Regions from separate parts of the Vibrio pomeroyi genome, predicted to be linked through region 2. Evidence: predicted binding sites of a transcription regulator. Region 2 holds the regulator's gene; the other holds the start of a gene.

Region 1 (8,019 bases), 1.0 Mb from region 2:
TTATCGGTACTGAAACTAAAAAGTCACAGATTATCTGTGACTTTTTTTGTTTCTGACGGTTGTCTCTTGTGCTTGGTGTAAGAGGAGCTAGCTGATGATGGTTATCGTTAAACGACCTCAATACCATCAAGGTGACTCTTACTCTGTTGCCTTGCCGTACTAAAGAATGCTTGCAGGTAGCGCTTGTCTTTTTCTGAGTTTCTTACCGCTGCAAACAGTCTTCTTGAAAGCCCTTTACCTAAAGGTTTACTGGCGATTAAGCCCTGTCTTGAAAACTCACTGATCGCCCAATTTGGCAATGCCGCGACACCTAATCCTGCCGATACCATTTGTACCAACATCAATGTGTTGTCTGCCTGTTTCCATTTCTTCGGTTCAATGCCTGCAGGTTGTAAAAAGTGCTTCACCACATCCAAGCGCTGCTTTTGAACAGGGTAGGAGAGCATAGTGAGATCGCTAAGATCTTGCGGATCAATGCTTGGTTTGTCGGCCAAAGGCGAGTTAATTGCAGTGATCAAACGCATCTCGAAATCGAAAAGTGGCTCATAGTGAACCTCTGAACGTGGCTGAATGTCGGAGGTGATCACCAAGTCTAATTCACCAGCCATTAATGCGGGTAGAGGCTCAAAACCAAAGCCCGATGAAAAATCTAATGTCACGCTTGGCCAAGCAACTTGGTACTCCTTCAAAGCGGGCATTAACCATTGGAAGCATGAGTGACACTCGATCGCCATGTGTAAACGACCATTCACATCCTCTTTCAGGCTTGCGAGTTCGTTCTCTGCTTTAGCGATTCTTGGCTGTATCTCATCGGCGAGCTTAAGCAAAATCTCACCTTCAGAAGTGAACTTAACTGGCCTAGTTTTACGTAGGAAAAGCTGACCGCCAATACGCGCCTCAAGGTCTTTCAATTGGTGAGAAAGCGCCGACTGCGTCAAATGAAGAGAGGTTGCGGTTGCTGTCAGTGAGCCGCTGTCTCTCAAGGTAGTCAATGTTCGAAGGTGTTTAAGCTCTATCATGAGTATTCCTCATATTCCCTAAGCCAATTCAATATTTCTTAATAATCACCCTACGGGGTTTTTTATCATTTGTAAACGTCTAGATGTCCAGATGGATTTAATTACCTCATCTTTGGTTTATTCAAGATGAATATTTTTAATAAACAAGATGAATATTTGGACGTTGTTCATTATTCAGATTGGGTGGATAGTTTAGCCATCCAGACGCCTTTTTGAAAAAGCGAAATTTTCAACAGGTGGTCTGAAAAGATACTAACAATTATTGAATAAGGAACAGGTTCATGACTACGACAACGCATATTCTTGGCTACCCACGCATCGGTGAAAAACGCGAACTCAAATTCACATTAGAGAAGTACTGGCGTGGTGATATTGACCAATCACAACTTAAGCAGCTCGGCAGCGAACTGAGAAATCGTAACTGGAATGTACAAGCCGACGCGAATCTAAGCTTTGCAACTGCGGGTGACTTCGCATGGTACGACCATGTGTTAACTACGACTTTGCTTTTAGGTCATGTGCCACAACGCCACGCTGGTGGATCTGAAGAAGAAAAAGCCTTCCCAGACTTAGATACCTTGTTCCGAGTGGGACGTGGGCAATCACAAGTTGAAGCTACTTGTTGTGGTGGGAAGCATGGTTCAGAAAGCGCTCAAGACGGTGCTGCTGCATCTGACATGACCAAGTGGTTCAATACTAACTATCACTACATTGTTCCAGAATTCAGTAAAGATGATTCGTTTGAAGTGAGCTGGCCGCAACTGTTTGATGAGGTGAATGAAGCCATTCAAGCTGGACATAAGGTTAAACCAGTCCTTCTTGGTCCGTTGTCTTACTTGTACTTGGGTAAGGAAGTAGAAGAGGGCTTTGATCGCTTAGCCTTGTTGCCGCGCTTGCTGACTGCCTACCAAGCGATTTTAGCTAAGCTTGCCAAACTGGGTGTTGAGTGGGTGCAAATCGACGAACCTATTCTGTCGCTTGAGCTTGAAAAGCAGTGGGCCGATTCATTCAAATTGGCTTATCAAGTAATTCAAGGTGATGTGAAGCTACTATTGACCACTTACTTTGATTCGGTGACGGACACCTTAGACAAAATCGTCAAACTGCCAGTGAATGGCTTACATATTGATTTAACCGCTGCGCCACAACAGCTCGATGAAGTCGTGAGTAAACTACCGGACGAGTGGGTACTGTCTGCTGGTGTCATCAACGGACGCAATGTTTGGCGAGCAGACTTGGCTACCCAGCTAGCGAAACTGCAACCTGTGAAAGAGAAGCTAGGCGATAAGCTTTGGGTGGCGAGTTCATGTTCGCTGCTGCACAGCCCTGTTGACTTAGAGTTGGAAGATTCGCTTAGCGATGAAGTGAAAAGCTGGTTTGCTTTCGCGAAACAGAAAGTCACAGAGGTTAGCTTATTGGGTGCGGCGCTAGACGGCGATCAAAATGCCATTTTAGCGTGTGAGACTTATAGCCAGCCGATTGTTGCCCGCAAGAGCGCGACTCACGTAAATAAGCGGCAGGTACAGGCTCGTATTAATACTATTACCAAAGCATTAGCGGAGCGCAGTGCACCTTATGCAGAACGCGCTGCACACCAATCTGAGGTTTTAGGTTTACCTTTACTGCCGACCACAACCATTGGTTCGTTCCCACAGACTGGCGAGATCCGTGTTCAACGTAGCGCTTATCGCACAGGAAAGTTGAGCGAAGCGGAATACACCACCGCATTAAAAGGTCACATCGCGGATGCGGTGAAACGCCAAGAAGCACTCGACTTAGATGTGTTGGTGCATGGCGAAGCGGAACGTAACGATATGGTGGAATATTTTGCTGAGAATCTAGCAGGCTTTCAAACCACCAAATTTGGTTGGGTGCAAAGCTATGGTTCTCGCTGCGTGAAACCTGCGATTGTGGTGGCAGATATCGAGCGCGAAAAACCGATGACGGTGGAGTGGTCGACCTACGCACAATCTCTAACTTCTAAACAAATGAAAGGCATGCTTACTGGTCCTGTCACTATCTTGTGTTGGACGTTCCCACGTGAAGATATCTCACGTAAAGAGATCGCTAACCAATTGGCATTTGCGCTGCGTGATGAAGTGTCTGACCTACAAGATGCGGGAATCAACATTATTCAGATTGATGAACCAGCGATTCGTGAAGGTTTGCCTCTGAAAAAACGCGACCACGCAGAATACTTAGAGTGGGCGGTAGATGCCTTTAAGATCTCAGCCGCGAGTGCTAAGCCAGAGACGCAGATTCATACTCACATGTGTTACAGCGAATTCAACGAAATCATTGATTCAGTGGCTGCACTAGACGCCGACGTGATTACCATTGAGACTTCTCGTTCGAACATGGAACTGCTTAAAGCGTTTGAAGAGTTCAATTACCCGAATGCGATTGGCCCAGGTGTTTACGATATTCACTCGCCAAACATTCCATCGCAAGAGTGGATCATTGGTCTGTTGAAGAAAGCAGCGGAGAAAATTCCGGCAGAACGCTTATGGGCAAACCCAGATTGTGGCCTGAAGACTCGCAATTGGGCAGAAACAGAAGCAGCACTGACTAATTTAGTCTCTGCGACTAAGGAGTTGCGTAAAGAGTGGGAGTCAGCAGAAGCTTAACTATCATTAGAGCTAGATGACTCAAAACAAAAAGCCTCGCGACTGCGAGGCTTTGACGTTTATATATGTTCGAATCTAGCTGCTGCTCTGGCAAGTATCTTTGCTGATCAGCTTCTCAACCATCAATTGTCCGCGTGTGTTGCGAATCTTGATGTTGTAAGCCAAGCCCATGTCTAGGTTTGCTCTTACTTCTGAGTTAGTGCAGTAGCTGTTCACACTCATATCGACAACTTGGTTTAAAGGCTTCGCACCTTTAGCATCTTGGTTGTAGATCATCATGATTTCAATCACGGTGTTTTTTGCGAGTACTCGCATGACCGACAACGGGCCATACTCAATCGGTAGGCCTGCAGATAAAACGCCAGCACGGTGCTGCGCCATCATCTCGAGTTGTCTTTGTTGGTCTTGCTCACTTGAAGCACAGCCTGCAAGCAGAGCCATCGCCAGTGAGCCAATAATCCATTTTTTCACGTTAAAATACTTTCTTGAATGGTTTTACGATGACATTTTGGTAGACACCAGCTTCGATATACGGGTCCGCGTCTGCCCATGCCTGTGCGTCTTCTAAAGAGTTAAACTCAGCAATCACAGTAGAACCTGTGAAACCCGCTTCGCCAGGGTTATCCGAATCAATAGCTGGCATTGGACCTGCTGTCAAAAGTCGGCCTTCATCGTGAAGTGTTTGTAGGCGTTCTAGATGTTGTGGGCGAACACTTAGGCGCTTTTCTAATGAATTTTCGACGTCTTGAGAAAAAATCACGTACCACATATTGAGATATCCTTATTTTACTTCACTGAATTGGGGCGTTTAAATTCGCTATCTTGCTAATTTACGCGAACTAATTGGTATTGGAAGGGCTAATGATAAGAAATTGTGAAATGGTGCGAGAGAGCAGTATGGTCTTTAGCGATTTCATTTGCTGAAACTAAAGACCACTGACGTGTATGACTTAGTGAAAAGTACTATTTGTTGATAGGGCGAGGCTTGCCACTTTCATCAACAGCCACGTAGTTGAAGGTCGCGCCACAAACTTTGTAACGGTCGCCTATGCCGTGATCAAGCACAGGCTTAACCCATACTTCTAAGTCGATATTCATCGAGCTACGGCCAATTTTGGTACAGTCGCCATACACACACACCACATCGCCAACCGATACAGGTTGTTTGAATTCAATGCTTGATACTGAAACAGTCACAATCTTGCCGTTAGAGATCTCTTTCGCCAAGATGCCGCCAGCTAGGTCGAGCTGAGACATTATCCAACCACCGAAGATCTGACCCGCAGCATTGGTGTCAGAAGGCATCGCTAATGTGCGAAGAAGTAAAGAACCAATAGGGTTCAAAGTTGATTGAATCGTCATTGTAGTACTCTTGGTGGTATTGATTATCTTAAATAAAAACTGATGTGTTGACTGGTTAAGCACATTGGCAAATGAGTGCAATGAACAACAAGAGACCAGATGACCGCTAATTTAGTGAGATTGTCATTAAATAATAGGTTTTATTTTGACCAGTTTCCGCAACACAAAAAAGCCAGTGGCCAATGATCACGAGTATCATTGGCCACTGTTAAATAGCATATTGATAAGAATTGTATCAAAAAGGGAATGAGGACTCATCCCTTAGGGTTACTTCTCGTCGGTATTTTTATCCGTTAACTCTTTCTGCTGATCTTTTGGCAAATGCTTATAGATGTACACACCTGTCAGTAATGTGAACAACAAGGTCGCGATGAGCAAGCCAAACACCTTGAAGTTAACCCAGACATCCAACGGCAGGCTGAAAGCAACGTAAACGTTGAGAATGGCGCATAGGGTAAAGAACAGAGTCCAAGCCCAGTTGATTTTTCCCCATACGGCATCAGGCAGTGTGATCTCTTTACCCAACATGCCTTTAATGGCTGACTTGCCCATAAGGTGGCTGACTGTCAGGCCAATAGCGAACAGAGCGTAAACGATCGTTACTTTCCATTTAATGAAGTTGTCGTCGTGTAAGAAGATGGTCATGCCACCAAATACGGCAACCATAAGGAACGTGACCACCTGCATTTTCTCTACTTTTTTGTAGATTAAGTACGTCAAAACAATCTGTACTGCAGAGGCAACAATCAACGCACCTGTCGCGGTGTAGATGTCGTACATCTTGTAGAGCGCAAAGAAAATGATGAGAGGGATGAAATCAAGAATTTGTTTCATGTGGACTGACTATCCAGTTAGTTGAGTTGCAAACAGTCTAACTAAAATTGCCCCGATGCTAAATAGCCCGAGGCAATTGGCTGTAAAACTAATTTTGTTAAGAACTAGTCAGCGGATTGACGAAGTTTGGTAGCGAGGAATCAACTTCTTGATGTCTTCTAAATAGCCTTCGCTTTTTAGATTATCTAAGGTGTTCTCAAGCTCTTGCTCGCTCATGGCAAAACACGTTGATTTTCCTGTCGTCAGGTCGAGATATTCGTGATATTCACGTTCAGTAAAGTGACCAACTCTATCCATTAGCAAGGTCTTAATTCCGTGGTGAATCAAGCCGTAATACGTATGTCTTTGTAAGGTCATAGCCTATCCTCCGTGACAAGCTGCATGATGAATAAGATGCAACCTGCTGTATATTGGTTGGGTTATCTATGACAAAGCAATTCGAATGCCATTTTCTCTATGAGGACAGATCTTTTAACCTAACGAAATGATTTGATTTGTATTTTCATTGAGCTAATAGAAGGTTTCGTCTGCTCTCACCCAAACAATACGTTGTGGAAGAGGAATAGTTTTATTTTGAGAATCGATTTCTTACATCAATTTGGGAATCACTTGATTCTCATTCTGACGAGCGAGGGTGCTTTCCCTTTATAAAGCCTTGTTTAAAATAACCTTATTGGATTCGTTTCAATTATTCCTTTAATCAACGAGCCAATCTACCAGAGTCGATAATGACGCATTTTGACGATTTTTAGGTTGCAGCAAGAAGTAACCGTTGCCGGAGAACACACTGCCTTCGCTCACTTTCACCAATCTACCCAAATCGATATCTTGCTTAGCGAGTGTGATATCGCCTATCGCTATCCCAAACCCTTGAATGGCCGCGTTCATCGCTTGGTCGAGTGTGGCAAATTGTTGGTTATTCTTACTGGAAAGATCATGGCTGCCGATGTGTTCTAACCAAAGTCGCCAGTCACTTTGCTCATTGTTAGCGTGTAACCAAGTGTACTGAGCAAGCTTGTGCGGCTTGATGACAGTTGAAGTGCTATCAATCAAGTGGCTTGGAACAATACTCTGTGCTTGGCAGATAGGGGCGAGTTGTTCGTTGAACAGCAGTTGACTAACAATTGAGTGCTGGCTTGGTTTCTTGCCATAGGTGATTACCGCATCGAAGGGATCAAAGCTAGGCTCAAAAACGTGCTTGATGGTCGATGTGAGCTCGACATCAATCTCAGGGTAGGCTTGTTGAAACGACATTAACTTAGGTAATAGCCAAGAGGTAATACAACTCGGGGCATTGAGTTTTATCTTAGAGGGAGAACTCGCGACCTGATTAAGTGCTGATTGCAGCTGCTGAATGGTCCCTTGAATGAGAGGAACCAGTTCTTCCCCTTTAGGCGTTAATGACAAACCACGAGCATGGCGATAGAAGAGATCACACCCAAGGCTTTCTTCAAACGACAATACCTGACGACTCACCGCACCTTGCGTCACATTGAGCTCATGTGCCGCGCGTGTAAAGTTGAGATGCCTTGCGGTAGACAGGAATGCGAGCAAGGTTTTGGTTGAAGGGAGTGTGTTGTTCATATCGTTACCTATGATTTTTTATCATGGCTATTATGTGATTATTTCGATTCATTTATCAATAGTGTTCTGTTTGAATGTAAATACTTACTCATCATTAGTGATTCAATATGTGTATAAATCACATTTTTTGAATATGAAAGCAGTGGTGAAGACATTGTGATTATGTGAAAGGGATAGCTTCTTGACATCTTTTATTGATAACTTAGTGCCTCAGGCTGTAAAAAAATTAATACCTTATCAATCAGCAAGAAGAATTGGTGGTGATGGACGTGTCTGGTTAAACGCAAATGAATTGGAAAGCCCTCTGTTTCAAGGAGAAGCCAGCCATAATCGTTACCCAGACTTTTTACCGCAAGACATTGCCAAGGCTTACCAAGCTTATTGCGGAACTGATGCTGCAACCGTTGCGGTGCGTGGTGCCGATGAAGCGATTGACTTACTGATCAGAACATTCTGCAAACCCGCTCAAGATAATATCCTTATCTGTTCACCAACGTATGCCATGTATGAGTTTTGCGCTGATGCACTAGCGATTGAAACGCTCGACTCTCCTTTGCAGGAAGATTTCAGCTTAGACGTTGCTGACATCGTGA
Region 2 (8,019 bases):
CACTCCAAATCGTTACGCGTTCAACCTCAGCCAATGCTCCAATCACAGTTGCAGAGTAATCCGAGCCGTTACGGCCGAGTAGAACCGTTTCACCCTCAGTGTTTTGAGCCATAAAGCCAGTAATCACCACGCGGCAATGTGCATGCTGCGCCAAAGCTTCTTTAATCAGAGGGTAAGAGCGTGCGCGGTCAACTTCAGGTTGAGCGCCCACTTCTGCACGCAAAAAGGCACGTGCATCTTGAGCAACCGCTTGTAAATCATGTTGACACAACAAAGCAGCTAATAGACGTGAAGACCAAACTTCACCGTGTCCTAGCACTTGTGCTTTTTGCGCTTCGCTTAGAGGAGCCGTTAGCTCACCCAAAGCGGTAAATTCTTGTTGAATGGTGGCCGTTAGCTGAGCCGCAGACTCACCTTCAAGCAGTGCTTCAATCAGCTCAAGTTGGAACTGACGAAGTGCTTGCAAACATTCATGGGCAATACGACCATCTTTGTCGAGCGCTTCAACAAACTCAATCAAGCGGTTGGTTGTTTTACCCGCTGCCGATACCACGACCAAGTCAGTGGCTGATGAGTATTCTCTAAGAATGTTGACCACGCGCTGGTAACACTCAGGATTCGCTAAGCTGCTGCCACCAAATTTGTGTAGCTGGCGAAAGGTTGCCATTATTAACCCTCCCCTTCAGCGATAAAGCCTTGTGTCTTTTCAAACGCTTGCTTGAGGTCATCAATCAAGTCTTCTGCATCTTCAAGACCAACAGAAAGACGCAGTAACTGTTGAGAAACGCCCGCCTCTGCCAGTGCTTCTTCGCCCATCGCACGGTGAGTCATTGACGCAGGGTGGCAGATTAAGCTTTCCACACCACCCAGAGATTCCGCTAAAGAGAACAGCTCTAACTTATCAACAAAGTACTTAAGCGCCTCGAATGAGCCTGCAAACTCGAAGCTCAGCATTGAGCCAAAGCCAGACTGCTGCTTCTTCGCGATATCATGACCCGGATGTTCAGGAAGGCTTGGGTGGTAAATCGTGCCGACGAGATCTTGTTGCTGCAGAGACGCCAGAATTTCACGTGAACTCTCTTCGTGAACTCGCATACGCGCACCTAGCGTACGAATACCACGTAGAGTCATGTAGCTATCAAATGGTGTGCCGGTCGCACCAATACAGTTACCCCACCACGCTAGCTCTTCAGCGTGCTCTTCCGTTTTGGTGACAACAACGCCACCAATAACGTCCGAGTGTCCGTTGATGTACTTTGTGGTTGAGTGGATAACAAAATCCGCACCCAGTTCTAAAGGCTTTTGGAACACCGGTGTCAAAAACGTGTTGTCGACAGCAACCAGAGCACCAACCTCTTTCGCTTTACGACAAGTTTCTGCAATATCAACCACACGAACCAAAGGATTCGATGGTGTTTCAATTAAGATCAACTTTGGCTTAAGCGCGATCGCCGCATCCAGTGCCGTTTGATCCGATTGATCAACGAACAGAACTTTGAAGTCACCTTTGAGTGAGCGAGTGTTAAACAGACGGTAAGTACCGCCGTAGCAGTCGTGTGGTGCGATAATAAGATCATCGCCGCCTAAGAAAGCAGAAACCCATAAGTTTAGCGCCGAGGTGCCACAGTTAGTGACCACCGCGCCTTTGCCCGATTCAAGCTCAAACAGTGCCGTTTCTAATAAACCGCGGTTGGGGTTACCAGAACGGGTGTAATCGTACTTTGGCACTTCACCAAAAGCGGGAAACCCATAGTTAGTCGAAAGATAAATTGGTGGGACAACGGCATGGTGTTGCGTGTCTGACTCGATACCAGTACGTACTGCGATTGTTGCTGGCTTCCGGCTGCTCATAGGTGCTTCCTTACAAGTTTTGCGTCTGAGAATCACAGCAGCTTGTCGGCATTTTGCGGCTGTGTTAGATATATGTTATTCACTTTACTTTCATAAACGTGAGACGTCAACACTTCTAGACGTCTATATGTCTTTGCTTATGGCGGTAAATCCCGCTAAAATCACCACTATTAATTTATTCTAACAACTAAAGTGATGAAGGTACGCAATGGCCGACTGGAATGGTGAATACATAAGCCCATATGCTGAGCATGGAAAGAAAAGCGAACAAGTAAAGAAAATTACAGTTTCTATCCCTCTAAAAGTGTTAAAGGTTCTAACTGACGAGCGCACTCGCCGCCAGATTAACAACCTACGCCATGCAACAAACAGTGAGCTACTGTGCGAAGCCTTTCTACATGCGTACACAGGCCAACCACTACCAACGGATGAAGACCTTCGTAAAGACCGCCCAGACGATATTCCTGCTGAAGTGAAAAAACTGATGACAGAGATGGGTATCGAGTTCGAAGCGTTTGACGAAGAATAAAAACAACTCAGTCACTGCCTTCATTATTGATTCGCTCTAGCTGAACCCTATTGATCACATCGTGCATTGTTTTTATGACTGCGCTGTGAATGATAGACATAAAAAAACCGACTTCAGATGAGTCGGTTTTATTATTCTTTTGCGCTCAATAGAGCAGCAGCTATAAAAAGCTATTAAGCCATATAGTTAGCAGGCATCTCGATACGAGCTACGCCAGACTCAACAGCCGCTTCTGCTACTGCTTTCGCTACGCGAGGAAGTAGACGTGGATCCATTGGCTTAGGAATGATGTAGCCTTTACCAAATTCCAGTGCAGTTTCACCCGCCGCTGCCAGTACTTCAGCCGGAACTTCTTCTTTCGCCAGTTCACGAATCGCTTTAACCGCCGCCAACTTCATTTCGTCATTAATTTCGCTTGCACGCACATCTAGTGCACCACGGAAAATGAATGGGAAACAAAGTACGTTGTTTACTTGGTTAGGGTAATCACTACGGCCTGTACCCATGATAAGGTCAGAACGAACTTCGTGAGCAAGCTCTGGCTTGATCTCTGGATCTGGGTTTGAACATGCAAACACAACTGGCTTATCAGCCATCAGCGTTAGTGCTTCAGCTGGAAGCAGGTTAGGACCCGATACACCCAAGAATAGATCAGCGCCTTCGATAACATCTTCAAGCGTGCGCTTATCAGTGTTGTTTGCGAACAGCTCTTTGTATTCGTTTAGGTCGTCACGACGAGTGTGGATCACACCTTTACGGTCCAGCATGTAGATCTTCTCACGCTGAGCGCCACACTTAATCAGTAGTTCCATACATGCAACCGCTGCTGCGCCAGCACCTAGACAAACGATCTTACACTCTTCTAGCTTCTTACCTTGAAGCTCGATCGCGTTCAGCATACCTGCTGCTGTTACAATCGCTGTACCGTGTTGGTCATCGTGGAATACTGGTACATCACAACGCTCAATCAGACGACGTTCAATCTCAAAACAGTCTGGTGCTTTGATGTCTTCTAGGTTAATACCGCCGAATGTATCTGCAATGTTCGCAACTGTATCAACGAACTCATCGATTGTGCGGTGTTTTACTTCAATATCGATAGAATCTAAACCAGCAAAACGCTTAAACAGTAGCGCTTTGCCTTCCATTACTGGTTTAGAAGCAATAGGACCAAGGTTACCTAGGCCAAGAATCGCTGTACCGTTAGAGATAACAGCAACCATGTTGCCTTTACCTGTGTACTTATAGACGTTATCAACGTTCTGTGCGATCTCGCGAACAGGCTCAGCCACGCCTGGGCTGTATGCAAGTGCTAGGTCTTCTGCAGAGTTTGCAGGCTTCGTCAGTTCTACGGCAATTTTGCCTGGAATCGGGAACTCATGATAATCAAGAGCTTGCTGACGGAATTGTTCTTGAGGCGATAATTCTTGAGAGGATTGAGCTTGGCTGCTGTCTTCAGACATAGGTGTAGGTTCCTAGGATATTATTATTTGGGGGATCTTGTTCATGTTAATGGATGTACTTCAAAGTTCCTAGGTGGTTGAAGCCTCTGTCTCATTAAAAAACGAGATTTCACTACTAATAAGACCAGTGAGCAGTTGAAATTACTATCGCTTGTTGAACTTTCGTGCGGAATTTTAGTGGTGAATGATAAGCAAGGAATTGCCCTGCAATAGAATAAAGAGGCAACTTATCGTTAAGTGAGATGGATACTTGGATGGAAGTCAGTGATTTTACAAATTGCAGGCAACAAAAAAGGACACCGAAGTGTCCTTTTTATGTCTAAATAGCGAGAATTACTTCTTGCTAGAAAGAGCACCGAAACGCTTGTTGAAGCGATCAACACGGCCGCCAGTATCTACGATACGTTGCTTACCAGTGTAGAACGGGTGACATTTGTCACATACGTCTAGGTGGATTGATTCTTTTGCTAGCGTTGAGTTGAACTCAAATGTGTTGCCGCAAGAACAAGTAGCAGTAACTGCTTTGTATTCTGGGTGGATTCCAGCTTTCATGGGATAACCTCAAGTAGGCCGTGTCGCTATACGATTCTAAGCCGCACACCACACGTAGTTTAAAAAAGAAATAAAGACACCGCATTCGCACAAAAGAGTGACGAAGCCATACCTTTAAGGCGCAGTATAGTAATGAATCTATAAGGCAGGATCAACTGATTTGATACATTTTTCACCAATTGTGTCTTTATTTCCTTTTTCAGCAGAAGTGTTAATTGAAATTTGGGGATGATAGCTGCCTTCGTGCGTTAGCTTGCCCTCTCTCATTCAAACTGCTCCTCGAATTTAACCGCCTTATCCTTTAGACTGTTCGCTCTCGTCAACTCAGATAAAGCCGTCCCTTTATGCGTCCAATGATTGCCCGTGTGGCACTGCCTGTTCCACTCGACAAGCAGTTCGATTACAAGATTCCAAACCACCTATTTCCGATTATTGGTGGACGAGTCTCTGTGCCTTTTGGACGACAAACCTTAACTGGAATAGTTACGGCTCTGGTTAACGAATCCGAATTCGAGCTAGACAAGCTCAAGCCAATTAAAGCGCTATTGGATAACCAACCGGTTTGGCCGGAATCTGTCTACTCACTGTTAACGTGGTGCAGTCAGTTCTATCAATACCCGCTTGGTGAAACCTTTGCCAATGCCCTACCGAGTGCGTTACGCAAAGGCAAAGCGGCAGACTTCGCGACACTGGTCGAGTGGCAATTGACGCCGTCAGGCAGAGATCAGCTGATGCAAGGCTTTGGTCGCGCTGTCAAACAAGCCAAAGTGATGCACATGCTTGAGCACGGTCCTGTTCCTCATCAAGAGTTCATTGATGAAGAAGTGGGCAGTGCAGTACTTAAGACGTTGGAAGAAAAAGGCTGGATTGAATCGGTAGAGAAAAAGCCGAAACGCCAACCTTGGCCTGAAGATCTTGAGAACGACCAAGACAAACCCAAGCTTAATGCAGAACAAGCCATCGCAATCGCGACCGTCAATAGCCAGACTGATTTCGGCTGCTTCTTACTAGAAGGTGTGACAGGCTCAGGTAAGACAGAGGTCTACCTGAATATGATCAAGCCGATACTCGATAAGGGTAAACAGGCATTGGTCTTGGTACCTGAAATCGGCCTCACTCCACAAACCATTAATCGCTTTAAGCGACGCTTTAATGTGCCTGTTGAGGTTATTCACTCTGGTTTAAACGATTCTGAGCGCCTGAATGCGTGGTTATCAGCACGCGATAAGATAGCGGGCATTGTGATTGGTACCCGTTCCGCTCTGTTCACACCGTTTGCAGACTTGGGCATCATCATTGTTGATGAAGAGCACGATGCCTCTTATAAACAGCAAGACAGCCTGCGCTACCACGCTCGTGATGTCGCGATCATGCGTGCGCACAAAGCACAGATTCCGGTTGTGTTAGGCTCAGCAACACCCGCTTTTGAAACGCTGCATAATGCTCAGATAGGCAAATACAGTTATCTCACCCTTACTTCACGTGCGGGTGTCGCACTGCCGACCACCAATAAAGTGTTGGATGTGAAAGGCGAATATCTGGAAAGTGGTTTATCGGCATCATTAATTGCCGAGATGCAACGACATCTCAAAGCAGGCAACCAAGTGATGTTGTTCCTCAACCGTCGTGGGTTCTCTCCGGCATTGATGTGTCACGACTGTGGTTGGACTGCTGAATGTAAACGCTGTGATGCCTACTACACCTATCACCAATACAGTAATGAAATGCGTTGCCACCACTGTGGCTCACAGCAGCATATTGTGCACAACTGCCAAGGCTGTGGTTCTGCTAATTTGGTGACGGTAGGTGTGGGTACTGAACAGCTTGAAGCGCAGCTTGGTCAACTATTTCCTGAATACAAAACCATACGTATTGACCGCGACAGCACCCGCCGTAAAGGCAGCTTAGAAAGCGCATTAGAATCGATTCGTAAAGGTGAATACCAAATCCTGATTGGTACACAGATGCTGGCTAAGGGTCACCACTTCCCTGACGTGACACTTGTGGCGTTACTGGATGTCGATGGCTCTTTGTATAGCAGTGATTTCCGAGCGTCTGAACGTCTTGCTCAGTTGTTTATTCAGGTCGCAGGTCGTGCAGGTCGTGCAAGCAAACCCGGTGAGGTGATTTTACAAACACACCACCCTGAACATGGGTTGCTACAAGCTCTGCTACACAAAGACTACAACCACTTTGCTCAGACGGCTTTAGCAGAACGTAAACAAGCGATGTTGCCTCCTTATACGTTCATGACACTCTTCAGAGCAGAAGCAAATGACACGCGCTTGGTGGAAGAGTTCTTACGTCAGGTTCGTCATACATTGGAATCACATCCACTGTTCGACCAATACTGCATGGTGTTGGGGCCAACTCCTGCACCGTTAGCCAAACGAGCTGGTAAATCTCGCTGGCAGCTGATCTTGCAAACCCAAACTCGTTCATTGATGCAGAAGCTATTAATGAGCGCGAAACCGGCAATCAATATGTTACCCGCGGCGAAAAAAGTCCGCTGGTCACTCGATATCGAGCCGCAAGATTTAAGCTAAACCCACGCGGGTTAAAACTAATGATAAGTTTGTTCACAAATATTTCATACTTCTCGTGAGCAACTTCACACTAGTCATGTGATTTTTGTTAATCTAGCCGTAACTTTACACGGATTAAACGAATAAAATATTGCAATAAAAAAAGTGTTAGCAACACTTTCACAATATCTATTCGATTACATTTATTATTCACGCCTTAGATACTTAGGCAACAAAGGAACTTAAAAGAGGGTTTAATTTATGGCGACAATGAAGGATGTTGCCCAGCTAGCAGGCGTCTCAACAGCCACTGTATCACGTGCATTGATGAACCCTGAGAAAGTCTCAGTTTCAACTCGTAAGCGAGTGGAAACAGCAGTACTTGAAGCTGGATACTCACCCAACACATTAGCTAGAAACTTACGTCGCAACGAATCAAAAACCATCATCACTATCGTTCCTGATATCTGTGACCCATATTTCGCCGAGATCATTCGTGGTATCGAAGATGCCGCAGTAGAAAATGACTACCTTGTTCTATTGGGTGACAGCGGTCAGCAAAAGAAGCGTGAGTCTTCCTTTGTTAACCTTGTCTTCACTAAGCAAGCTGACGGCATGCTACTGCTTGGCACCGACCACCCGTTTGATGTCAGCAAGCCTGAACAAAAGAACTTACCACCGATGGTAATGGCGTGTGAGTTCGCTCCTGAGCTTGAACTCCCAACAGTACACATCGATAACCTGACCTCTGCATTTGAAGCCGTGAATTACCTAGCTCAGTTAGGTCATAAACGTATCGCTCAAATCTCAGGCCCAGTCTCAGCAACCCTGTGTAAGTTCCGCCAACAAGGTTACCAACAAGCACTGCGTCGTGCAGGTGTGGCAATGAACCCAGCCTACAGCACAGTCGGCGACTTCACTTTTGAAGCGGGTGCTCAAGCCGTTCGTCAATTACTGGCACTGCCTGAACAGCCTACTGCTATCTTCTGTCACAACGATGCGATGGCCATTGGTGCGATTCAAGAAGCGAAAAAGTTAGGTTTACGAGTTCCGCAAGACCTATCAATTGTTGGCTTCGATGACATTCAATTCGCTCAGT

The links. Region 2 encodes MetJ, which represses methionine synthesis genes. Its sites were predicted from a motif close to TTAGACNTNTANANGTCTAA; they were not measured.
Region 1: a site for MetJ is predicted at 1,091-1,110, ahead of metE (5-methyltetrahydropteroyltriglutamate--homocysteine S-methyltransferase). Genes of this name have one in related genera too.

Annotation. Positions count from the first base shown of each region.
Region 1 is NZ_AP025506.1:2,357,072-2,365,090, reverse strand. Features, by position in the region: gene OCV12_RS10340 (LysR substrate-binding domain-containing protein) at 108-1,019, opposite strand; gene metE (5-methyltetrahydropteroyltriglutamate--homocysteine S-methyltransferase) at 1,301-3,646, shown strand; gene OCV12_RS10330 (GspS/AspS pilotin family protein) at 3,722-4,117, opposite strand; gene OCV12_RS10325 (YciI family protein) at 4,119-4,415, opposite strand; gene yciA (acyl-CoA thioester hydrolase YciA) at 4,610-5,008, opposite strand; gene OCV12_RS10315 (septation protein A) at 5,276-5,842, opposite strand; gene OCV12_RS10310 (hypothetical protein) at 5,951-6,199, opposite strand; gene OCV12_RS10305 (LysR substrate-binding domain-containing protein) at 6,539-7,426, opposite strand; gene hisC (histidinol-phosphate transaminase) at 7,608-8,019, shown strand, end outside.
Region 2 is NZ_AP025506.1:3,354,979-3,362,997, forward strand. Features, by position in the region: gene OCV12_RS14890 (bifunctional aspartate kinase/homoserine dehydrogenase II) at 1-667, opposite strand, end outside; gene OCV12_RS14895 (O-succinylhomoserine (thiol)-lyase) at 670-1,851, opposite strand; gene metJ (met regulon transcriptional regulator MetJ) at 2,060-2,380, shown strand; gene OCV12_RS14905 (malic enzyme-like NAD(P)-binding protein) at 2,554-3,843, opposite strand; gene rpmE (50S ribosomal protein L31) at 4,177-4,395, opposite strand; gene priA (primosomal protein N') at 4,740-6,941, shown strand; gene cytR (DNA-binding transcriptional regulator CytR) at 7,182-8,019, shown strand, end outside.